One region of the Nocardia sp. NPDC003726 genome, then DNA from elsewhere that is predicted to be linked to it. Evidence: riboswitches for the same ligand, from Rfam matches in the RefSeq annotation. Region 1 holds a riboswitch; each other region holds the start of a gene.
What was found. Region 1 has a riboswitch for S-adenosylmethionine ahead of ACWDMM_RS15385 (rhodanese-like domain-containing protein). Riboswitches for the same ligand answer to the same signal wherever they lie in the genome.

Region 1 (5,100 bases):
AGGGAAATCCTCGACGCCTGGTTCACCACCGAACCGAGCTCGGCCCCGGACGACCAGGCCAACATCGCCCATCTCACCGACATCGAACGCACCGACGGCTGACCAGCGGAACGCCCGGCGCCGGCAGGCCTGCGGGCCATCGCTCGGCCCTCGACAGCCGTCTCCGCATGACGCGCGGCATCGAAGCCCGCCCGCGCCTGCGGCCGAACCCGGCGCTACCGTCGAGGCATGTCCATCCAGAGCGCCGGTGGCACGTTCGGGAACTACTTCCTCGAACGCTTGCTGGGTCGTGGCGGCATGGGCGAGGTGTGGCTGGCACACGACCGTGACGGCCGCGCCGTGGCGCTCAAGGTGCTGTCCTCGGCATATACCGCCGATCCGCTCTATCGGCAGCGCTTCGAGCGGGAGGCGCGGTTGGGGGCTCGGGCGCGCAATCCGCATATCGTGCCCATCCACGCGTTCGGCGAGGTCGACGGCCACCTGTTCTTGGAGATGGCCTACATCGATGGCATCGATCTCGGCACCCGGTTGAGATCGGGCGCGCTACCGCCGGACCGGGCCGTGGACGTCATCGCCCAGGCCGCCGAGGCGCTGGATGCCGCGCATGCGGCCGGACTCGTGCACCGGGATGTGAAGCCCGGCAACATCCTTCTGCACACCAGCGGTTTCGTGTATCTGATCGATTTCGGCATCGCCCGCGCCGCCGACGGCACGGCGCTCACCGCGACCGGGCTGGTGGTGGGCACGCTGGGGTACATGGCGCCGGAACGCTTCACGGGCACGGTCGACGCCAGGTCGGATGTCTATTCGCTGGCCTGCGTGCTCTACGAGGCTCTGACCGGACAACCGCCCTACGGCGCTGGCGATCCGGCCCAGCAGATGCGCGCGCATCTGATGACCGAGCCGCCGCGCGCGTCACGTGCGGCCGACGGCGTCCCGGCCGCACTCGATGACGTCATCGCCCGCGGAATGGCCAAGGAGCCGGACGCGCGCTACGGCAGCGCGGGACAGTTCGCCGCCGCGGCATCGGCAGCCCTGAACCCGTCCGCGCGACCGAACACGCCGGTACCGGGCTCCATGCCACCGTCCGGCCGTACGCCGACCAGGATCATGCCCGTCGTCACCTCCACGCAACCGCCACCCGAGGTCCGGCCCCCCGCCCCGACCGGGCAGCGCGGCCCTCGGCGGAAACTTCGCATCGCGACCGCGGCAGCGGCGGCGGCGCTGGCCGCCGCGGCGGCGGTGTGGCTGGTGGCAGGCGGCATCGACAACGGGTCCGCGCCCGTCGCGAGCACGACCGACCGCGAAGCGATGGCGACCAATTCCTCGACCGGTGCGCAGTCCGCGAATCCTGGCCCCGCCACGCGCGACGGAAACTTCGCCTTCACCGTCACCGACGCGGCCACCGGAAGCGGTTCGCGCACGATCGTGACGCTTACCGTCACCAATGTGTCCGACCACGAACAGACTTGGTCCATCCCGGAGCAACGACTGGTCACCACCGGCGGGCGTTCGCTCCCGCCGGACGCGGCGGGCACCGCCGAGCTGAATCCGCCCGGCGACTTCGCGCGCATCGCTCCCGGCCGCGCCGGTACTTTCCGCCTAGCCTTCGACCTGCCCGGCAAGAACAAGAACGGCAAGAAGAACGACAAGAAGGACGAGGCCCCGAGCCATCTGGTCCTGCACGGCGATCCGTCGTCACCCGGCGTAACCGTGCCGATCCGCTGACCGCTCGGGCCACGGCTTCCCGGTCAGGCCAATGCTTGGTCGAGATCTTGGAGCAGGTCCTCCACGTCTTCCAAGCCCACCGAGATGCGCACGACGCCGTCGGTCAGGCCGATGGTGGCCCTGCCTTCGGGGCCCATGGCGCGGTGTGTGGTGGTCGCCGGGTGGGTGATCAGCGACTTCGCGTCACCGAGGTTGTTGGAGATGTCGACGACGCGCAACCGGTTGAGGACTTCGAACGCGCGCTTCTTTGCCTCGTTCTCGGGAGCGTTCAACTCGAAGGTGACCACGGTGCCGCCCCCGCTCATCTGGCCGGCGGCCAGTGCGTACTGCGGATGCGATTCCAGGAACGGGTACCGCACCCAGCTGACGGCCGGGTTGCTCTCCAGGAAGCGGGCGATGCGCAGGGCGGACTCCGTCGAATGGCGCACCCGCAGCGGCATCGTCTCCAAGCCTTTGAGCAGCGTCCACGCGTTGAACGGGCTCAGCGCGGGACCGGTGTGGCGCATCAGCGTTTTCACCGGCCCGTCGATGTAGTCCCGAGCCCCGAGTATCGCGCCGCCGAGCACGCGGCCCTGGCCGTCGATGTGCTTGGTGCCCGAGTAGACCACCACGTCGGCGCCGAGCTCGAAGCCGCGTTGCAGCAGCGGGGTGGCGAACACGTTGTCCAGCACGACCTTCGCGCCCGCCGCATGCGCCAGCTCGGTCACCCGCCGCACGTCGACCAGCGTCTGCATCGGGTTGGCCGGCGTCTCGAAGAAGACCGCCTGCGTGGGCACCGACAGCGCCTGCTCCCACTGGTCGAGGTCCTCGCCGTCGACGAAGACGGTCTCAACGCCCCAGCGCGGCAGGATCTCGTTGCACACCACGAAGCACGAGCCGAACAGGCTGCGCGCGGCGACCAGCCGGTCACCGGCGCCCAGCAGCGCGCCGAGCGCGGTGAACACCGCGGACATGCCGCTCGCGGTCGCGAAGCACGCCTCGGCGCCGTCGAGCAGGCGCATCCGCTCCTCGAACATGGCCACCGTCGGGTTGCCGTAGCGGGAGTAGACGAAGTGCTCGACCTCGCCGGTGAACGCGGCCTCGGCCGCCTCGGCGCTCTCGTAGACGAAGCCGGAGGTCAGGTAGAGCGCCTCCGCGGTCTCCTCGAAACCGGAGCGCCGCAGGCCGCCGCGCACGCCGAGCGTCGCGGGGCCGACGCCGTCGGGCAGCGGCTTGTCGAACGCGCCGCCGGTGATCACGACTGCCGCCACGGCAGTCCGAGAGCACGCCAGCCGGAGCCGCCGCGATGCCCGAATTCGTCGAGCGGGCCCTCGAAGCCCTCGAGCACGTTGTAGGAGGTGCGGTAACCCGCGGAGGTGGCGGCGATCGCCGCGCCCACCGAACGCTGACCGGAGCGACAGAGGAAGACCACCGGAGCCTCCGGGTCATGGCCGTCGAGCGCCTGCTTCAACTGCTCGACGAACGCCTCGTTGCGCGCGCCCGTCGAGTCGACCCACTCGATCAGCACGGTCGGCCGCTCGATCGAACTGGTGTCGGGGACGCCCACGAACTTCCATTCCGCTTCCGTCCGCACGTCCACCAAGACGGCTTCCGGATTGTTCTGCAACAGCTCCCATGCCTGCTGCGGGGTGATGTCACCGGCATAACTCATGTGCACCTCCTGTGAATCCGCACTTGCCGCGCCCGGGACCGAGGCGCCGCCAGGTCGTCACCCGGAGCACCCCACCGCGGAGGAGGGTTGCCGACCAGCAATGCCGGGGCTTGACACTGGTTCTCATGACCTTCGACTGAGATTGCACCGACCCGGGTCACCGTGTCAAACGGTGGCGCACCCTGCGCGAACGCTCAGGTGCACACCAGCCACTTGTCACCGGATCTGGTGAGATTCCAGGTCGTCGTCTTCTCCTGCCCGTCCACCTTCGTGGTGACGGTCGCCTTGCCCCGGTCGCCGTCCACCATGGGCGAGTCGATTTTCGTGATCTCGACCGGCTTTCCGGCGCCGTCCTGGCCCGCCAGCGGTGAGTGGGTCGCGTCGAAGCCCTGGCACGCGGTGCCGGGCGGCGGCACGGCGTCGCTGCGGTTGGAGCCGTCGACGAAGTTGCGGACGGCCGCCGCGATGCGGTCGGCCTCTGTGACATTTTTCTCAGCGGGCGAGAGCACACCGCCGAGCACGATCGCGATCAGCACGATCGCCGCGACCACCGCTGCGGCGACGAACGGGACCACCGAGCGTTTGTCGGTCTGGTCGACGCGGATGATCTCGTCCTCGTCCGCGGCGGGATGCTGTTCGGTCATGAGTCGATGATCCCTGGTCGGCGGCGGTATCGAGCGCTCGCCCCCCCGGCTGCGGACCAGGCGCGACGCCGATCCGAAGCGAGGGGCGGCGATAGACCGGGCTCGAGCGGGTAGACGACGATCATGACCGTGGATGGCATCCGCCGGGTTCACGCACCGACGCGGGGCGGCATCGGCCATCCCGATAGAATCGCGGGACGGCGGCCTGCTGTCATAGCGAATCGGCAGCTCCACGCCGCGGCGAACGGAGCACCGTGCAGCCACGAGCCGGCAACGCCGGCGTCCGCACCGGACGGGTGCGACCGAGCCGGTGCGTCAACTTAGCCTAAGCTAAGCCCAGACGTCATTAATTGTTTCGACCATAAAGGTGCGCGTAAAGAGATGACCGAACAGAGTGCAGTAGAGGATGGCGGTGTCCGCGAGCCCTCCGTGGTGACGCAGGCTTCCTCCTCCGGGCCTGACGCGCACACCGCGAGGACCCGCCCGCTCCGCATCGCGATCGTGGGCGCCGGACCGGCCGGGATCTACGCCGCCGACGCATTGATGAAGTCCGACGCCGAGGTGTCGATCGACCTCTACGAGCGCATGCCCGCGCCGTTCGGCCTGATCCGCTACGGCGTCGCGCCCGACCACCCCAGGATCAAGGGCATCATCACCGCCCTGCACAAGGTCCTCGACAAGCCGCAGGTGCGCCTGCTCGGCAACATCGACTACGGCACCGACATCACCCTCGACGACCTGCGCGCCTTCTACGACGCGGTGATCTTCTCCACCGGAGCCAACGCCGACCGTGCCCTGCCCATCCCCGGCATCGACCTCGACGGCTCCTACGGCGCCGCCGACTTCGTCTCCTGGTACGACGGCCACCCCGACGTGCCGCGCACCTGGCCGTTGGACGCGGAGAAGGTCGCCGTTCTCGGCGTCGGCAACGTCGCCCTCGACGTCGCCCGCGTGCTGGCCAAGACCGGCGACGAGCTGCTGCCGACGGAGATCCCGCCGAACGTCTACAAGGGCCTCAAGGCCAACAAGGCCGTCGAGGTGCACGTCTTCGGCCGCCGCGGCCCGGCGCAGGCCAAG
Region 2 (5,100 bases), on a different contig from region 1:
GACTGGCGCGTTTCATTCCGGGCGGATGGCCTGGCACGATGTCACCCGTGCAGCCGAGTCCCGTCACCACGAAGCTCGATTCCCCGGATCTCCCGCAGCGACGGGTCCCACGCCGCGGTGTGCGTGCCGCTTCGGTCGTCCTGCTCGCGGCGATGCTGGTCCCGCTGCTCGCCGCCTGCCTGCGGGTGCAGGTGTCGATGGGAGTCTCGTCCAACGACCGGGTGTCCGGACGGATCGTCGCCGCCGTGGTGCCCGCCGACGCCGGGGACAAGGGCCCGCAGCTGAAGGCGCCGGAGACGCTGGCCGCCAAGGTGCGGGTGGAGCCGTACGCCCAGGACGGGTACACCGGCAGCCAGGTCTTCTTCGAGGATCTGTCCTTCGGCGAGGTGCAGCAGCTCGGCCAGCTGTCCGAGCAGACCCAGGGCATGTTCCAGTTGCAGTTCCAGCGCACCGGCGACCTGGTCAGCCTGACCGGGCGAGTCGATCTGAAATCGGTTCCGCCGCACGGGTCGGACGTGCAGTTCACCATCGCGTTCCCGGCCCGCGTCGCCAAGACCAACGGCAGCCGCGAAGGCGACAACGTCGTGTCCTGGAAGCTGCCGCCCGGCGATGTCTCCACGCTGCGCGCCGAGGTCAGCTACGCCGACCCGAACACCCGCTCGTTCGCGGGCTGGGCCGGCATCGCAGGCGGCATCACCCTCGCGGTGGCCGCCATCGTGGCCGCCATGGCGTACATGGACCGCAACCCCGCCGCGCCCGGTGCGCCGGAAGTCGGCTTCTCCCTGAGCCGCTGGTGGCGGTCGGTGACGCAGAATCGCTGAGCGACAGGTCGGTGCGCCGGGATAGCGTGGCCCGCATGGTGAGGATCCTGCCTTCCTGCGCCACCGCGGTGGCGGCGCTCGGCGCGGGCATCGCGCTGTACAACCGGGTCACCGTGCGGCGGTTGACGACCACCCCGACGACGGTGATCGAACCGGTCACCGTCTGTATCCCGGCGCGTGACGAGGCCGACCGGCTACCCGAGCTGATCGGCGACCTGCGCGCCCAGATCGGCGTGCCGCGCATGGCGGTGCGCATTCTCGACGACGCTTCCACCGACGACACCGGCGCCGCCGCCCGCGCGGCCATCGACGGCGATCCGCGTTTCACGCTGCTGCGCAGCGAGCTCCATCCGGTTCCCGGCTGGACGGGAAAGGCAGCCGCCTGCGTCCGGCTGGCCGAGGAAGTGTCGACGCCGGTGCTGATCTTCTTGGACGCCGACGTGCGCCTGGCCCCGACGGCGCTGGCGGCGGCGGTCGGGGCGCTGCGCGGTCGGGGCGCCGCGCTGGTCTCGCCGTGGCCCCTGCAAGTCGCCGGTTCGGCGGCGGAGGCCGTGGTGCAGCCCCTGCTGTGCTGGTCGTGGGCCTCGACGCTGCCGATCACCGCGGCCGACCGGAGCCTGCGGCCCGCCACGGCGGTGGCCTGCGGCCAGTTCCTCGTGTTCGACAACGCCGCCTACCGGTCGGTGGGCGGTCACGCGGCGGTGGCCGGGAGCGTCACCGAGGACCTCGATATCGCCCGTGCGCTGCGGCGAGCCGGTCACTCGACGGTTCTGGTGGCCGCGGGAGCGTCGGCCCGCACCAGGATGTATCGCGGCGCCGCGGAATTGGACGCGGGCTACACCCGCTGGCTCTGGTCGGCCTACGACGGCACGATCGCTGGCGGTGCGGCGGTGGGACTGATTGCCGCCCTTGCCTATTGGGCGCCGCCCGCGATGGCGGTGTTCGGCCGTGGAGCGACCCGAACGACCGGATCGATCGGCTGGCTCGCCGCCGTCGCCGGGCGGTTGCTGGCCCGTTCGACCGAGACCGGCGGCCCGCTGCGGCCATCTGACCTGCCGGCCGCCGTCGCGCACCCGGTGTCGGTGGCGGCGTATCTGCTGCTGTGGGCGCGGTCGCACCGGGCCCGTCGCCGCGGCACGGCGCGCTGGAAAGGTCGCTCGCTTCCCTGATCGCGCCGAGCCGCGGCCGCAACCTCACGGCACCGGCGTGATTCCGACGGTCGGCAGGAAGACGCAGGACTTGGCGCCGTTCTGCACCGAGCCGAAGACCGCGGCGAGCACGGTTCCCTTGCCGGTGTCCACCGGAACGGCACGCACCCCGCCCATCGGGAGCGACGCGACGAGGAAGTCGCGGATCGCCTGCTCGGCGGCTGGTCGCAGGTCGGCGGGAACGGCCGCGGGGATCATCGAGCGGGCGACCTCGGGCAACGGTCCCATGGCGGCCGTGCCGCCGCGGCCGGTGTTCAGATTGAGCCAGGCCACTTGCATGCCTCCGGTATTCGGACCGTCCGGCCCGAGGCCGTAGGGCACGAAGGTGAACATGGCTTGCCCGGCCTTGACGGCGCTGAGGTCCTGGCCGGGAATCTGGACGGTGTTCTTCGGCCACGGCCCCGGGATGGCGCCTGCCACGGCGGGCGCCAGCCCGGCCGTGGTGTTGTCGAGGCAGAACGCCGACGCGCTGGGGTAGGCGAACGGCTGGATGCCGAGCGCGCGCAGCGCGTCGAGCGCGGCTTGATACGCGCCGAACAGGTCACCGGGAGCGGCGATCGGCACGGAGTCCTCGGCGGATGCGGGGAGCGTTACGTCCGGAGCCGCGAACGCGGCGGCGGGCCCGGCGAACACGAGGGCCATCGAACTGGTCGCGACAGCGGACAACTGGGTCAGACGGCGCAATATGGTCACGAAACCTCCTCATCGGCGGAACGATCGAGGGGGACAGTACTCCGGCAAACGCATTCATCAGCCGGGATTCCACACAGCAATTTCGTGGCGAGTCCTGTTTGCCCGGAACGGACCTCAGCGTCGCACACCGGCGTTCCCCAGCCTCGGTGATACCCGTATGCTGCATCGGACCGGCATCGTCCCGCAGCGCCTGTCCTGCACCGGCGAACTCACCGCGCCCTCGATCGAGCAGCGCACGCCTGGTTACTACAAGGATCCGATGCACGCGCGTGGACAAGGTCTACGCTCACGGTGATTACTTCTCTTGTTCCATGCTTCCCTTGCTGTGCATCATGATTCGGCTCGCCCCTGACAGCCGTTGACAGGGGGTCGGCGCCAACCATCCAGAGCGACCGAGAGACCTGGCTCGTCGACGTCGCAGCAACCCCCCGGTCACCGGGTGCGGGTGCTTCCGCCGGGACCGATGGAGGACCGAAGTGATCATCGAGGACCCGTCATGAGCGCGTCCACCGCGCCGGACGCCGCCCCCGAGGCCGCCGCGCCGAGCGCACCGGACCCGACCGGCACGTCCGCCCCCACCGCGAGCGCCGCGACGCCCACCGTGGCGAAGACCCGGCATCCCTGGCGCTGGGTGGTCAGTGCCGTCGCCCTGATCGTGCTCGCCCAGTTCGTGCACGGCCTGGCCACCAATCCCGGCTGGGACTGGCCGACGTTCGCGCGGTACATCACGGCGAAGTCGGTGCTGTCGGCGCTGCGGGTCACCCTGGAGCTGACCGCATGGGGCACGGCGCTGGGCTTTCTGCTCGGCACCGCCCTCGCGATCGCCCGGCTGTCGAACAACCCGGTGCTGCGGGTGCTCTCGTGGGTCTACATCTGGGCGTTCCGCTCGATCCCGCTGATCGTGCAGTTGCTGTTCTGGTTCAACATCGCCTACCTGTACCAGACCCTTTCGGTCGGCATCCCGTTCGGGCCCGCGCTGTTCACCTTCGAGGTGAACGGGGTGATCAGCGGTTTCACCGCCGCCGTTATCGGCTTGGCGCTGCATCAGGCGGCCTATTCGGCGGAGATCATCCGGGCCGGGTTCATCGCGGTGGACGCGGGTCAGCTGGAAGCCGCGGCGGCGCTCGGGATTCCGCGGCTGCGGCAGTTCCGCACGGTGGTCATGCCGCAGGCGATGCGCTCGATCCTGCCGAACGCGACCAACGAGGTGATCAGCCTGTTCAAGGGCACCTCGATCGTGTCGGTCATGGCGATCGCCGAACTGTTCTACCAGGTCCAGGTGATCTACGGGCGCAACGGCCGGGTGGTGCCGCTGCTGATGGTCGCGACCGTCTGGTACATCGTGCTCACCACCGTGCTGTCGGTGGCGCAGTACTACATCGAACGCCACTACGCCAAGGGCGCGCACCGCACGCCGCCGCCGACGCCGCTGCGACGCGCGTGGCGGAAGCTGCGCGAGGTCGCCGAGGCCGGTCCCGCCGCACCGCGCGGAGCGACCCGATGAGCGCCGCACCCGCCGTGCAGGTCCGCGGCCTGCGGAAGTCCTTCGGCTCGCACGAGGTGCTGCGCGGCATCGATCTCACCGTGCGCTCCGGCGAGGTGGTGGCCGTGATCGGCCCGTCCGGGTCCGGCAAGTCCACCCTGCTGCGCGTGGTCAACCATCTGGAGACGCTGGACGCGGGCACCGTGCACATCGACGGCGAGCTGATCGGATACCGGCTGCGCCGCGATCGCCTGCACGCCCTGCCCGACCACGCGGTGCGCAAGCAGCGCTCCCGGATCGGCTTCGTCTTCCAGCAGTTCAATCTGTTCCCGCACCTGACCGTGCTCGACAACGTCACGCTGGCGCCGCTGTCGGCGCAGCGGCGCGACCGGACCGAGGTGGAGCGCGAGGCGCGCCTGCTGCTGGACCGGGTCGGCATCGGACACCTGGCCGACGCGTATCCGCGCAGGCTGTCGGGCGGGCAGCAGCAGCGAGTGGCGATCGCCCGCGCGCTGGCGCTGCGCCCGCGCGTGATCCTGTTCGACGAGCCGACCTCCGCGCTCGACCCGGAACTGGTCGGCGAGGTGCTCGACGTGATCCGCGATCTGGCGCACGGCGGCACCGCGCTGGTGATCGTCACCCACGAGATCGGTTTCGCCCGTGAGGTCGCCGACACCGTGGTGTTCCTCGACGAGGGCGTCATCGTCGAGCAGGGCCCGCCCTCGGCCGTCCTCGACCATCCCGAACACCCGCGCACCCGCGCGTTCCTTTCCCGAGTCCGTTGACGAACAGGTTTCCGATGAAGTTCTCCGCCCTGGTCACCGTCGCCGCCACCACGGTCGCGCTGCTGGCCACCGGCTGCACCGAACCCGAGGCGGACAACGCCGCGCAGCCC
Region 3 (5,100 bases), on a different contig from region 1:
CGGGACTGTCGGCCCAGATGCGCAACAGCTGGACGCCGGGAATGGCGGCCAAGCCGTCGCGGAGACGGTCGGCGAGCCGGTGTTCATGCGCGGCAAGGGTTTCGGCTTCGATGGCACAGAGCGCGTCACAGGCGGCGGCCAGCGCGGCGGCGCCGAGCACGTTCGGCGAGCCGGCTTCGTGCCGCTGCGGAGCGGGCGCCCACTCGGCCGCGTCGGCGCTCACCTCGCGCACCGCGCCGCCGCCCGCGAGGTAGGGCCGGGCCGCGTCGAGCCAATCCCGCCTGCCCACCAGCACACCCGCGCCGAACGGCGCGTAGAGCTTGTGCCCGGAGAAAGCCACGTAGTCTATCCCGCGGGCGCGCAGGCTGATTCGCCGATGCGGAGCCAACTGCGCCGCGTCCACCAGGATCCGGGCGCCGCACTGATGCGCGACGGTGGCCAGCCGCTCCAGCGGCAGCACCTCCCCGGTCACGTTCGACGCGCCGGTCACCGCGAGCAATGCGGCGGGCCTGCTGCACAGTTCGGCCACCAGCCTGCCGATGGTCTCCTCGACCGTGTCGGCCGCCCGCACGACGCGCCTGCCCCGCCTGGTCCAGGGCAGGAAATTGGCGTGGTGCTCGATGTCGAGCACCACCGTGTCGCCGGGGACGCAGGACGCGAGCAGGTTCAGCGAATCGGTGGTGTTGCGGGTGAACACCACCACCTGGTCGTCGGCGGCGTCGAGGAACCGGGCGACCGACCCGCGGGCGGCCTCGTAGCACTCGGTGGAGATCCGCGAGGCGTAGCCTGCGCCGCGGTGCACGCTCGCGTAGTACGGCAGCAGTTGCTGCACCCGGTCGGTGACCTGGGTCAAGGCCGGCGCGCTCGCCGCGTAGTCGAAGTTGGCGTAGGTGGCCGTCCCGCCTTGCACGAGCGGCACACGCAGTTCGTCGCCGGAGACCCGGGCGAGAGCGGCACAGGTGTTGTCGACAGTCGTAGTCATCACGTGAAATCCCGTCGGCTCAGGGACCCGCAATCGAATGATTCGTCGAGTCCGCGCTTGCCGCGCCCGGTCGGGCGGCGGCCGGGTCGTCACCCGGAGCACCCCACCGCGGAGGAGGGTTGCCGGCCAGCAAGCCGGGGCTTCGCGCTGGCACTCATGACCTGACCCGAGGGTGGCAGAAGCGCCCCGGCGCTGTCAACCACGCTCGACCCCGAGTCCTCACGAGCACCGCGTGGAGATAACCACCGCACGCGAGCCATTACAAGCACCCCCACGACAACACGCGAGCCGTGTCCGCCTCGGGTTTCCGCACGTCGCTCGGCAACTGACGCAGGCCACCGGCGGCAGCATCCCGAGGCGGTTCGCTCAGCGGTTACCGGCAAGCCTGGAGCGGGCCGGCGCGAGTCGAATGCGAATGCCGTTCCGCACCGGCCGCGCCCCTCCTCGGCCCGGCCGGAGCCGAGCATAGGCCCTTGGTGTTCATCGCGGCCTCCGCTTTCGATGAGCGGAATCACATCCCCGAAACAGCGATCTTCCGGCGAACCGCACGGCGTCCCGCCGACCAGCGATTGCCGCGCCGCGACGGCGAATGTCGATCCCACCTGCAACAACGGGCACCGCGCCGGTCGGTCCGTCGTCGGGTCAGGTGAACAACGGACGACGACAAGCCCGGGTACCGTGGACGATTGGCCAGCGCGGCGTTTGCCCTTTGGTAACCCAGCTATGACACAAACAACGCGAAAGTGTGGGCAAGTCGATGGGAGGTGCGCGGAGCACCATGCTCGAGACAGACGTCGACGCGCGGGCGCGCCCGCTGTCACGCGGCGACCGCGCGCCGGAGGCCAGGACGCTGGTCGACATCCTGACCGCGACGGCGCTCGCTCATCCCGAGGCCCCTGCCATCGATGACGGCCAGGTGGTGCTGTCCTACCTGGAGCTGGTCGTCGAGATCGAGAAGACCATGGCCCGTCTCGCCACCGCGGGTGTGCGGCCGGGCGACCGGGTCGGCGTGCGCATCCCGTCGGGCACACGCGAGCTCTACGTGACCATTCTCGCCGTCCTGTACTCCGGCGCCGCCTACGTGCCGGTCGACGCCGACGATCCCGACGAGCGCGCCCAGCTGGTATTCGGCGAGGCGCAGGTCACCGCGATCGTGACCGCGGACGGCATCGAGACCACGGCCGCGGGCATCCGCGCGGCGGAGCGGGAGCGCCCGGAAACCTGGTCGACGCTGCCCGCTCCCGGAGACGACGCCTGGATCATCTTCACCTCCGGCTCCACCGGAACGCCGAAAGGCGTTGCCGTCACCCACCGCAACGCGGCCGCCTTCGTCGACGCGGAAGCCGAGTTGTTCCTCCAGGACGCCCCGATCGGTCCCGGCGACCGCGTGCTCGCCGGTCTGTCGGTCGCCTTCGACGCGTCCTGCGAGGAGATGTGGCTGGCCTGGCGCAACGGAGCCTGCCTGGTGCCCGCGCCGCGCGAGCTGGTGCGCACCGGCGCCGATCTCGGCCCCTGGCTGGTGCGGCGGCGGATCACCGTCGTCTCGACCGTGCCCACGCTGGCGGCGACCTGGCCGGTCGAGGCGCTGGAGGCGGTGCGCCTGCTCATCTTCGGCGGTGAGGCCGTCCCGCCGGAACTGGCCGAGCGGCTCGCCGGCAACGGCGACGCGACGCGCGAGGTGTGGAACACCTACGGCCCCACCGAAGCCACCGTCGTCGCGTGCGCCGCGCGCTTGGACGGCCGATGGCCGATCCGAATCGGATTGCCGCTCAACGGCTGGGACCTGGTCGTCGTGGACGCGGCGGGTAACCCGGTGGCCGAGGGGGAATCCGGCGAATTGGTGATCGGCGGCGTCGGACTCGCCCGCTACCTGGACCCGGTCAAGGACGCCGAGAAGTACGCCCCACTGCCGTCCGTCGGCTGGGAGCGCGCGTACCGCAGCGGCGACCTGGTGCGCAACGACAGCGCCGGTCTGGTCTTCCTCGGCCGCGCCGACGATCAGATCAAGCTGGGTGGGCGGCGCATCGAGCTCGGCGAGATCGACAACGCTCTGCAGCACCTGCCCGGCGTCACCGGCGCCGCGGCGGCCATCCGGACCACCAAAGCGGGCAACAAACTTCTGGTCGGCTATCTGACCGGGCCGGGACCGGATTTCGATGCCAAGGCCGCGCGCGCCGTCCTCGCCGGCCGGCTTCCGGCGCCGCTGGTACCCCGGCTCGCCGTGGTCGCGGAGTTGCCCACCCGCACCTCCGGCAAAGTCGACCGCGACGCGCTGCCATGGCCGCTGCCCAACGCCGCCGATGACGACGACGACAACGAGCTGACCGGCACGGCCCTGTGGATCGCGGGGCTCTGGGATGCCATCCTCGGCGCCGAGGTCGGCGATCTCGACGCGGATTTCTTCGACCTGGGCGGTGGCTCGCTCGCGGCGGCGCAGTTGGTCACCGCACTGCGCGAACGGTATCCGCAGATCGCCGTCGCCGATGTCTACGATCACCCCCGCCTCGGCGCGCTCGCCGAACTGCTGGAGCAGACCACGCCCGCCGTGGCCGTCGCCGACCGGACGGTGCGGCCGACGCCGTGGCTCGCGCAAGCCGCGCAGGTGCTCGCCACCATTCCGCTCACCACGCTCACCGGACTGCAGTGGTTCACCTGGCTGGCGATCGTCGGCAATATCGCGGCCTGGTCCGGCTCGCTGCCGTGGCTGCCTCGGCTGTCCTGGTGGTGGACGCTGGTCGCGTTCCTGCTGTTCATCTCGCCGCTCGGCCGCATGGCGATCTGCGTGGCGGGCGCGCGGCTGTTGCTGCGCGGGGTCCGGCCGGGGCGCTATCCGCGCGGCGGTTCGGTGCATCTGCGGTTGTGGGCGGCCGTGCGGCTGTCCGAGGCCAGCGGCGCGGAGAGCCTGTCCGGCGCCCCGTGGATGGTGCCGTTCGCCCGCGCGCTCGGCGCGAAGATCGGCAAGGGCGTCGATCTGCACAGCCTCCCGCCGGTGACAGGGATGCTCGAACTCGGCGACGGCTGCAGCGTCGAGCCGGAGGTCGATCTGTCCGGCTACTGGATCGACGGCGACGTGGTGCATCTCGGCCCGATCGTCGTCGGCCCCGGCGCGGTGGTCGGTTCCCGTTCGATCCTCTTGCCCGGCACGAAGATCGGCAGGAACGCCGAGGTGGCGCCCGGCTCCGCGGTGGCGGGCAAGGTGAAGGCGGAACAGGAGTGGGCCGGTTCGCCCGCGGTGAAGGTGGGCAAGGCGCAGCACCGCTGGCCCGCGCACACGCCCGCTCGGGCCCGGCGCTGGGTCGGCGTGTTCGGCATCACGTCGATGGCGTTGGCCGCCATGCCGATTCTCGGCATCGGAGCCGGTGGCGCGATCCTCGCCTGGTTCGTTCGCGACACCCGCACGCTCGCGGACGGTGTCGCGCGTGGGTTCGCCGTCCTGCCCCTCGCGACCCTGCTGAGCCTGGGGGTCTACGCCGCGGCGACCGTCGTCGCGGTCCGGCTGCTGAGCATCGGCCTGACCGAGGGCTACCACCCGGTGCGCAGCCGGGTCGGCTGGCAGGCATGGGCCACCGAGCGCCTGCTCGATTCCGCGCGCACCTTCCTGTTCCCGCTGTACGCCAGCCTGCTCACCCCGGTGTGGCTGCGTTTGCTCGGCGCGAAGGTCGGCAAGAGCGTCGAGGCGTCCACGGTGCTGCTGCTGCCGAAGTTCACCACCGTCGCGGACGGCGCGTTCCTGGCCGACGACACCATGATCGCCGGTTACGAACTCGGCGGCGGCTGGCTGCACATCGGCGCGGCGAAGGTCGGCAAGCGCGCCTTCCTCGGCAACTCCGGCATGACCGCCCCCGGGCGGCGGGTGCCGAAGAACGGGTTGGTCGCGGTGCTGTCGGCGGCGCCGTCCAAAGCGAAGCCGGGTTCGTCCTGGCTGGGCAGCCCGCCGGTCCGGCTGCGCCGCGCCGCGGAGAACGCCGACACCGCGCGCACCTTCGATCCGCCCGCCCGCCTGCGCGTCGCCCGCGGCTTCGTCGAGACCTGCCGCTTGATCCCCGTTCTGGTGACCTTCGCGATCGGTCTCGGCGTGCTGTGCGCCCTCGCCTGGCTCGCGCAGACCTTCGGCCACC

Region 2: another riboswitch for S-adenosylmethionine. It lies ahead of ACWDMM_RS27135 (amino acid ABC transporter permease); the one in region 1 lies ahead of ACWDMM_RS15385 (rhodanese-like domain-containing protein).
Region 3: another riboswitch for S-adenosylmethionine. It lies ahead of ACWDMM_RS26585 (aminotransferase class V-fold PLP-dependent enzyme); the one in region 1 lies ahead of ACWDMM_RS15385 (rhodanese-like domain-containing protein).

Annotation. Positions count from the first base shown of each region.
Region 1 covers NZ_JBSFNF010000010.1:6,663-11,762, reverse strand. Annotated here, with positions in the region: gene ACWDMM_RS15400 (RpiB/LacA/LacB family sugar-phosphate isomerase) at 1-102, shown strand, start outside; gene ACWDMM_RS15395 (serine/threonine-protein kinase) at 229-1,728, shown strand; gene ACWDMM_RS15390 (O-succinylhomoserine sulfhydrylase) at 1,752-2,966, opposite strand; gene ACWDMM_RS15385 (rhodanese-like domain-containing protein) at 2,963-3,379, opposite strand; SAM riboswitch class IV at 3,394-3,510, opposite strand; gene ACWDMM_RS15380 (Rv0361 family membrane protein) at 3,574-4,023, opposite strand; gene ACWDMM_RS15375 (FAD-dependent oxidoreductase) at 4,405-5,100, shown strand, end outside.
Region 2 covers NZ_JBSFNF010000025.1:51,956-57,055, reverse strand. Annotated here, with positions in the region: gene ACWDMM_RS27155 (LppM family (lipo)protein) at 39-821, shown strand; gene ACWDMM_RS27150 (glycosyltransferase) at 857-1,990, shown strand; gene ACWDMM_RS27145 (hypothetical protein) at 2,015-2,722, opposite strand; gene ACWDMM_RS27140 (hypothetical protein) at 2,880-3,017, shown strand; SAM riboswitch class I at 3,099-3,192, shown strand; gene ACWDMM_RS27135 (amino acid ABC transporter permease) at 3,219-4,226, shown strand; gene ACWDMM_RS27130 (amino acid ABC transporter ATP-binding protein) at 4,223-4,990, shown strand; gene ACWDMM_RS27125 (ABC transporter substrate-binding protein) at 5,005-5,100, shown strand, end outside.
Region 3 covers NZ_JBSFNF010000024.1:41,932-47,031, reverse strand. Annotated here, with positions in the region: gene ACWDMM_RS26585 (aminotransferase class V-fold PLP-dependent enzyme) at 1-982, opposite strand, end outside; SAM riboswitch class IV at 1,031-1,144, opposite strand; gene ACWDMM_RS26580 (Pls/PosA family non-ribosomal peptide synthetase) at 1,761-5,100, shown strand, end outside.